2 regions of the Paenibacillus sp. 2KB_22 genome follow, and region 2 is predicted to be linked to the other one. Evidence: riboswitches for the same ligand, from Rfam matches in the RefSeq annotation. Region 2 holds a riboswitch; the other holds the start of a gene.
What was found. Region 2 has a riboswitch for glycine ahead of sdaAB (L-serine ammonia-lyase, iron-sulfur-dependent subunit beta). Riboswitches for the same ligand answer to the same signal wherever they lie in the genome.

Region 1: linked by a shared signal. The riboswitch ahead of gcvT (glycine cleavage system aminomethyltransferase GcvT) and the one ahead of sdaAB (L-serine ammonia-lyase, iron-sulfur-dependent subunit beta) in region 2 are both predicted to bind glycine.

What each region holds. Positions count from the first base shown of each region.
Region 1 is NZ_JBFRHG010000002.1:1,689,436-1,693,509, forward strand. It holds gene AB4111_RS18540 (PTS mannitol transporter subunit IICB) at 1-492, opposite strand, end outside; gene gcvH (glycine cleavage system protein GcvH) at 912-1,304, opposite strand; glycine riboswitch at 1,648-1,770, shown strand; glycine riboswitch at 1,774-1,874, shown strand; gene gcvT (glycine cleavage system aminomethyltransferase GcvT) at 2,093-3,229, shown strand; gene gcvPA (aminomethyl-transferring glycine dehydrogenase subunit GcvPA) at 3,226-4,074, shown strand, end outside.
Region 2 is NZ_JBFRHG010000005.1:143,610-147,683, reverse strand. It holds gene pstB (phosphate ABC transporter ATP-binding protein PstB) at 1-120, shown strand, start outside; gene AB4111_RS24625 (phosphotransferase enzyme family protein) at 360-1,337, shown strand; glycine riboswitch at 1,691-1,815, shown strand; glycine riboswitch at 1,820-1,955, shown strand; gene sdaAB (L-serine ammonia-lyase, iron-sulfur-dependent subunit beta) at 2,068-2,757, shown strand; gene sdaAA (L-serine ammonia-lyase, iron-sulfur-dependent, subunit alpha) at 2,747-3,691, shown strand; gene AB4111_RS24610 (YhgE/Pip domain-containing protein) at 3,958-4,074, shown strand, end outside.

The DNA of each region.
Region 1 (4,074 bases), on a different contig from region 2:
TTCTACAGCAGGCCCGATGCCTAGTAGAGCAATGATCCCCAAGATGCCGCCAATAATACCGGCTGAGAAGTTATTAACCAGCATTTCAAATCCGGCTTTAACTTTACCTTCGATTGATTTATCGAATTTTTTGATAATCCATGCTGCCAGTGGTCCGGCAATCATGGCACCGAGGAACATCGGAATATCACTACCCACGATGACCCCGATGGTCATAATGGCACCTACGACACCACCACGCTGACCATGCACCATCGTACCCCCGGTGTAACCAATTAACAGTGGCAGCAAATATTTAATCATCGGATCGACTAGCTGTGCTAGTGTCTCGTTAGGGAACCAGCCTGTTGGAATGAACATGGCCGTAATTAATCCCCAGGCGATGAACGCTCCCATATTCGGCATGACCATACCACTCAGGAATCGGCCAAAACGCTGCACACCTACCCGTAGCCCACCTTTGGAATTGGACGATTGGTCCAAATTACTCATTGTATTATCCTCCTTGGATCAAGTGATTATGATTTATGAAAGGGGTATCATTTCTCCCCTGCTGTAATCCTAAGCGAGAATGCTCTCCTGTTCAATGAAATGAAAGCGTACTTTCGTCATGAACAATGATGACAACATTAGGTTATGTAATCGTTTTAACCGATGCATAATGGCTGAACCCATTGGTACACAAGGCTTTTCCCGCCTATGACTTTTGTCATTTCCAAAATCATTTTCTAACCTATAGTTTGGTCCAAGCAGGTGATTTACATCCTCAATCTGCTTGAATCCTCATCCAACATCATTCTTGGAAAACACAAAAAACCTGTGCAAGCATCCGGCTCACACAGGTCGAAACAATAAGAAGCATATTTCATTTTGTTATCAAATATATGTTAATAAGTACAAGTTCGTTGATCCTATTCTTCCGTATGTTTACGATACGCGTCTGCATTCATCAATGTAGACAACGCTGCTGTCAGATCTCCCTCAACACGGATCTCAATCATCCAACCTTCCTCGTAAGGAGAACTGTTCACAAGTTCAGGTGAGTCCTGCAACGAATCATTGACTGCAATAATTGAACCTGTGACGGGAGAAAACAAGTCCGACACCGTTTTGACCGATTCAATCGTTCCAATGCTGTCTTCTGCTTTTACATTGGATTCAAGGTCAGGCAATTCCACAAACACAATGTCACCCAGCTGATGCTGAGCGAACTCGGTAATGCCAATACGTACAGTATCCTCCCCTACGGTTTGCACCCATTCGTGCTCTTCACTGTACAGGAAATCACTTTTCAATTCGCTCATCGATATCCGCCTCGCTTTTCATTAATGAGTGCATGCGTTCTTTGACCTTAACCTTTTTCCCAAAACATAGCGTATGATATTTCGGATTCAAATGTCAAGATACCTCACAATTTATTTGATAATCGCCTCCTCAAACCGTAACCTGAATACACTCTTTCTACATATACTGGTGAATATTAGAATAGTAAGCGCAGTCTTTTTAAATACACGAACGATTATATTGATTAAACAATAAATATTCGGTTTTTAATTATTTTTGATGATATCGTTCTTGACATTGGCAGTGGATTCACGTTTTAATGAGAGGAGTAAATGTGTTTATTGGACTATGTTATACCCGCGGATGAATGTAAAGGGAGAGATTACCCATGACACCCGATTCGGGATGTACATGAGGTAACGCCGAAGGAGTAAACCACCGATAAGCGGGGGTGAATCTCTCAGGCAAAAGGACTTTTACGGGACGCAACTCTGGAGAGCATCTATTCGCCCTGTGCGGGCGTTATGATCACCCAAGGGGAAACCTGTTGTACAACACAGCGGGGTAACTCTCAGGTACAAGGGACAGAGCCTTAGAATACAGCGTGCTACTTGGCATGCCGATTCTTTGGCCTGTCCTTTTCCTTTTTCCCAAAAAAACGAAAAGCAGGATTTCAATCGGCGCTGCCATAGCTGCCTTACCATACTTATCTACGAATGACTTCTAGCTGAAAAATTAAAAAATACCCTGGTTCATTGATCCACGATTGCATATTCGGCCGTTTGACGGCCCAAGACGAGGTGATTTGATGTCCGATTTGCTTAGAACACCACTCTTTCCCCTATATCAGCAATATGAAGGCGTACGGTGCATTGATTTTGGAGGCTGGGAGCTTCCAGTGCAATTCAGCGGAATCCAGAAAGAACATGAAGCGGTGCGTGAGCGTGCTGGACTGTTCGATGTATCCCATATGGGCGAATTCACCGTACGAGGTGAGCAAGCCGAAACATTTTTGCAACAAATGATGACCAATGACGTGACTACGCTGGTTCCGGGTCAAGCCCAGTATACCCTGATGTGTTATCCAGATGGCGGTGTGGTGGATGATCTGCTCGTGTATAAATTGGAAGATCAGCATTACATGCTCGTCGTTAACGCCTCCAACATCGACAAGGATTGGGCGTGGCTGCAAGAACACTTGATCCCTGGCGTGAGCATGACCAACGATTCGGAGCAGACGGCGCTACTCGCCCTGCAAGGTCCACTGGCTGTAGATATTATCGGAAAAGTTACAAATACAGATGTATCGGCGATTGAACCGTTTCGTTTTGTGCAGAATGCCGAAGTATGTGGTGTAGAGTTGCTGTTGTCCCGTACGGGTTATACCGGAGAAGATGGCTTTGAACTATATGTTCCTGCAGATCAGGCCGCTGTGGTCTGGAATGGATTAATGCAAGCTGGTGAAGGTCACGGACTGGTGCCAACCGGACTTGGTGCCCGGGATACATTGCGCTTTGAAGCGAGGCTCCCATTGTACGGACAGGAATTGTCGGCAACCATCTCTCCGCTCGAAGCTGGTGTTGGCATGTTTGTGAAGCTGAATGCCGGACCTTTTATCGGACACGAAGCCTTGTTACAGCAAAAAAATGACGGGCCTGCCCGCAAATTGGTTGGCATCGAAGTCCTGGAACGCGGTATCCCCCGCCCGCACTATCCGATTTACGCAGAAGGCGTACAGATTGGCGAAGTGACAACAGGTACGCAATCACCTACATTGAAGCGTAATCTGGGGCTTGCCCTTATCGACAGCAAATACGCTGCGCTCGGAACCCCGCTTGAGATTGAGATCCGAGGTAAGAAACTGAAGGCCGAGGTCGTGAAGACCCCTTTTCATAAACGGACACGAACGTCAAAGACACCTACTCAAGGAGCTGATCAAGCATGAGCAAGCACCGTTACATTCCCATGACCGAGCAGGATCAGAGCGCCATGCTCGCCACCATCGGTGTGGATTCGCTGGAGGAACTGTTCCAGGACATTCCCAAAGAGATTCGTTATCAGGGTGAGCTGCCCGTATCCTCCAAACTCGATGAATATGCGCTGACACGTCATATGTCCAAACAAGCCGGCGCCGGCGCCAATTTTGAAACACACGCCAGCTTCCTCGGCGCAGGCATATACGATCATCATGTTCCTTCCGTCATCAATCATGTCATTTCCCGTTCCGAGTTCTACACCGCCTACACACCTTATCAGCCTGAGATCAGCCAAGGTGAACTGCAGGCCATTTTCGAATTTCAATCCTACATCTGTGAATTAACTGGCATGGCTGTAGCCAATGCCAGTATGTATGATGGCGCAACTGCCTTTGCTGAAGCAGGTAATCTGGCCGCAGCGGCAACTCGTCGCAAACAGCTCATCGTATCCCGCACCGTTCATCCGGAAGCTCGTCAGGTATTGCAGGCGTATGCGCACGGACTCCGTCTGGAGATTGTCGAGATTGGCTATAAGGATGGAGTCACGGACTGGGATGCCCTGCAAGCCGCCATATCGGATGATACCGCAGCTGTCATGATCCAGAGTCCGAACTTCTTTGGTGCCGTGGAAAATGTAAAGCAAGCTGCCGACCTCGTGCATGCGCACAAAGGCCTGCTCGTCGTAAGTGCTAACCCGCTATCGCTGGGTCTGCTGGAAGCCCCAGGCAAGCTGGGTGCCGACATCGTCGTTGGCGATGCGCAGCCCCTCGGCATCGCCGCTTCACTCGGCGGCCCGACATGCGGATATTTCGCC
Region 2 (4,074 bases):
TCGGATTATACAGCTTACTTCTATCTGGGAAGCATGATTGAGCACGGGGATACAGAGCATATCTTCACGAACCCGGACAATCGCTTGACCCAAGAATACATTATGGGTCGTTTTGGTTAATTGGATCATGGAGTGTCACATAGGGCAACAGACAGAGAAATGAAGAAATAAATAGAGACAAAAGAAGCACAATGCCTGGACGCTTGTTCGGGAGTTGTGCTTTTTTTAATTTATAATTTTAGTGGAATTTTCTGTATGCGGGATAAACATTATGCTACGATATTCAGTAATAAGAGAGCGTTTACACAACTTCGAAGGAGATGTTGATAATCACTACGAATCAGAGGTCTTATGACCACATGGCAACCGATATCATACAGAATTACACGATTGAAAAACCTGTCGTTTCTTATATTCGTCACAATGAGAACCTGACGTATCATGTCGTTGATGAAGCGAGCGGGCAGAAGTATCTGCTGCGTATCCATCAAGCTGCATATGCAAGTATGTCAGGCATTCAGCACACGCCTCCTGCACTGGAGGCAGAGATGAACCTGCTTCATGAGTTAAATGCAACGACAGCATTACGCGTACAACATCCGGTACGCAATGTATCGGGAGATTGGGTCACGTTATGGACAAGTGAAGCAGGTAAAGAAATCTGCTGTACAGTACTGGAGTGGATTGAGGGCAGGGACATCCAGCAGGGAGAACGTCTGACAACAGAGCAGATATATGATCTTGGTGCGCAACTACAGATGCTTCATCAATATGGGCGTGTTCAGAATCAGACAGATCGAACAAAGGTACGGCCGACATATGGCAATATCCATGAGAATTTGGTCATGCTAGGGCAGCTGGAGGAGGGAGTCCGATTGGGGATTTTTACAACGGAAGACTTCGATCTGCTTCGTGAGACGTTTGAGAACATTAATGAGCAGCTAGCAACGTACCCACAGCACACGGGGACCTGGGGCGTCATTCATGGGGATATTACTCGCAACAATCTGCTGATAACGGATCAGGGGATGTCCATGATTGATTTTTGTCTACACGGTTATGGTTATTATCTTTTCGATGCCGGAGGGGCAGCGCTTATGTTCAATCGAGAGGAACGTGACATATTCTTATCCGGATACACCAAACAGATCGCACCACTGACGGATCGTGATATCCGATTAATGGAAGGGTTCATGTTGATCTTTACACTTGGTTATTATGCTTTTCAGATGGCGAACGAGTCTAGGCACGAATGGATGAAAGATCGCATGCCGAAGCTATGTAGCAAGTATTGCAGACCTTATGTACAGAACGAGAGTATCTTCTACAAACTGTGAATTATAATTCAGATGTGCAGATCCGGAAGCGCTATGAACAGGAGGTTCAAAGATTATGGTTGCCTGAATACCCGAACAGTTTCGTGGACATTATCATAAATAGTAGTAAGCGCTTTATGAATTGAAGGAGAATAAAATAATCTGTTTAAAAAGTTCTTTTTATCGTATTAATGTGATGAAATCTGACAATATATTCTGGTTTCCAGCGGTTCAACAGGAAATGAAGGAAATACATCCAAAGATATCGTTAAGTTTGTTGACACTGATCTTCCGGTCGATTAATCTTAATGAAGAAGAATGAACGATTTCCATTACTGTTCTGACATACGCTCAGAATGGTTCCATACAGCGGATGATAACGAGCGGGAGAGACCTGAGTTAGCCGAGCAAAATGGCTAGTGTTCAGGCACCGAAGGAGCAAGCTGCTGCGCACCCGGCCCAGTGGTTAATCTCTCAGGTAAATGTACCATCGTTGGACGCAACTCTGGAGAGTGCGCGAACTGCGCCACCCAAGGGGTATATGATCAGTTAGCCTGGTGACCTTGTCTGCAATTGCAGGCCATGCACCATGTCGTGAGACACTGCTGATCGTGAAACTCTCAGGTATCGAGGACAGAGAGAGGGCCTGAGGCCTTCTTCTGTCCTTTTTTGATGTCATCATTCAGTAATAAAGGAACATTATGGCATGGGATCTGGATGGAAATGACGAATACAATTGGAGGGTTATAAGGTGCGATTTAAAGATGTTTTCTCAATTATTGGTCCGTCGATGACGGGGCCTTCAAGTTCACATACAGCTGGAGCAGCAAGGCTGGGAAGAATCGCTCGTCAGTGGCTAGGTTGTACGCCTGAACGTGCCCGGCTGACACTATACGGTTCATTCGCTGATACGTATCAGGGGCACGGAACAGATCTGGCACTGATCGGCGGTCTGCTGGATTATGTCACAGACGATCCGCGTATACCGGATGCAGAGCAATACGCAGAGGAAGCGGGCATGGAAGTCGAGTTTTATACAAGCGGCCTGCCTGCTCCTCATCCCAATACGGTCAAAATTGAGTTGTGGCATGCAGGACGTACATGTTCCTTAATCGGTGCTTCTATTGGTGGTGGTAGTGTATCGGTGCATGCGATGAATGATTTTCGTGTTCAGATTAGTGGTGAGTTTCCGACACTCGTTCTGCGACATGCGGACAAAGCAGGAGTGCTTGCCTCGGTAACGTCCACGATCAGTTCATCCGGGGTTAACATCGGGTATATGCAGGTGGACCGGAAAGCCCGTGATGGCGAAGCGCTTACTGCGATGGAGATGGACGGCGTGCCGAATCCTGATATGCTCAAGCGTCTGAAGGAGCTGGATCATGTACTGGACATTCGTGTCATCGATTTGAAGAGAGGAGTTGATTCGGATGCGATTTAAACATTTACACGAACTGAATACGATCTGTACAGCGGAATCCAAAACGATTGCTCAACTGATGATTGAGGAGCAAGTTCAGGAGACCAATACACCGGAAGCGGATGTTGTGAAGCAGATGTCTGAATATTATCAGGTGATGAAGGAAGCGGTACGTAAAGGGTTAACGGAAGATACCACATCACGTAGTGGATTAACGGGTGGAGACGGTAAAAGAATGGCCGAGTACATTCGCAAGGGTGAGACTTGCTCTGGTGATGCTTCCGCACTTGCCATGGCGTATGCCCTGTGTGTATCTGAAGTGAATGCCTCCATGGGCCGGATTGTGGCAACACCTACAGCCGGTTCCTGCGGCATCATCCCTGGCGTTTTTATCAGCTCACAGGAGCGATTTGGCTGGACGGACGAACATTTGGTGAATGGGTTGTTCTGCGCGGGAGCGATTGGTTATGTTATTGCCAACAATTCATTTATCTCCGGTGCGGAAGGTGGTTGTCAGGCAGAAGTGGGGTCCGCGATCGGCATGGCTGCGGGTGCCATGGTTGAACTGCGTGGAGGTACACCGGAACAGGTCGTTCATGCTGTTGGCCTAGCGTTAAAAAATACACTGGGCCTTATCTGCGATCCGGTCGCAGGCCTCGTTGAGATCCCGTGCATCGTCCGTAACGGACTGGGTGCAGTTACGGCGCTGGCTGCGGCTGACATGGCCCTGGCCGGAGTGCGTAGTGCTATTCCGTCAGATGAAGTCATCGACGTTATGCTGGAAGTAGGCAGTGCGATGCCGAGCCGTCACCGGGAGACAGCCCAAGGCGGGTTGGCTCAGACACCAACCGGTCGCAAAATGATGCAGAAGCTGGCTAAACCGAAGGCAAAGCGTGCAGAGCCTGAGACGGAGTCCGCGACTGAAAATGAAAATGACGTAGAACCTAAGGCGTAATAGAATCGGTATGAATTAAATCTAACTTAACGCTATCTCATGTAGTCCTTAGTCTTGATTATTAAAGGTGATGCAGCGCTCTTTGCATGATACGAAAGGCCGATACAATCTCTTCCTGGTGAAGATTTGTATCGGCTTTTTTTGTCTTTGACAACAAACAAAATAAAAACATATTGACGTTTATATATCGTATTGATATATTAACAATTGTCATATATCAATACGATATATAAAAGAGCGAAACAAAACTAAAGGAGATGGTTAAAATGAAAGGGATTATCCGTACGAGTCTGCTGTTTTTGAAAAATGGAGCGACTATTGTGGGTCTAATTACGGCCGTACTATTTCAGGTTTTCTTTAACATCATCTGGCTTAGCGGATAC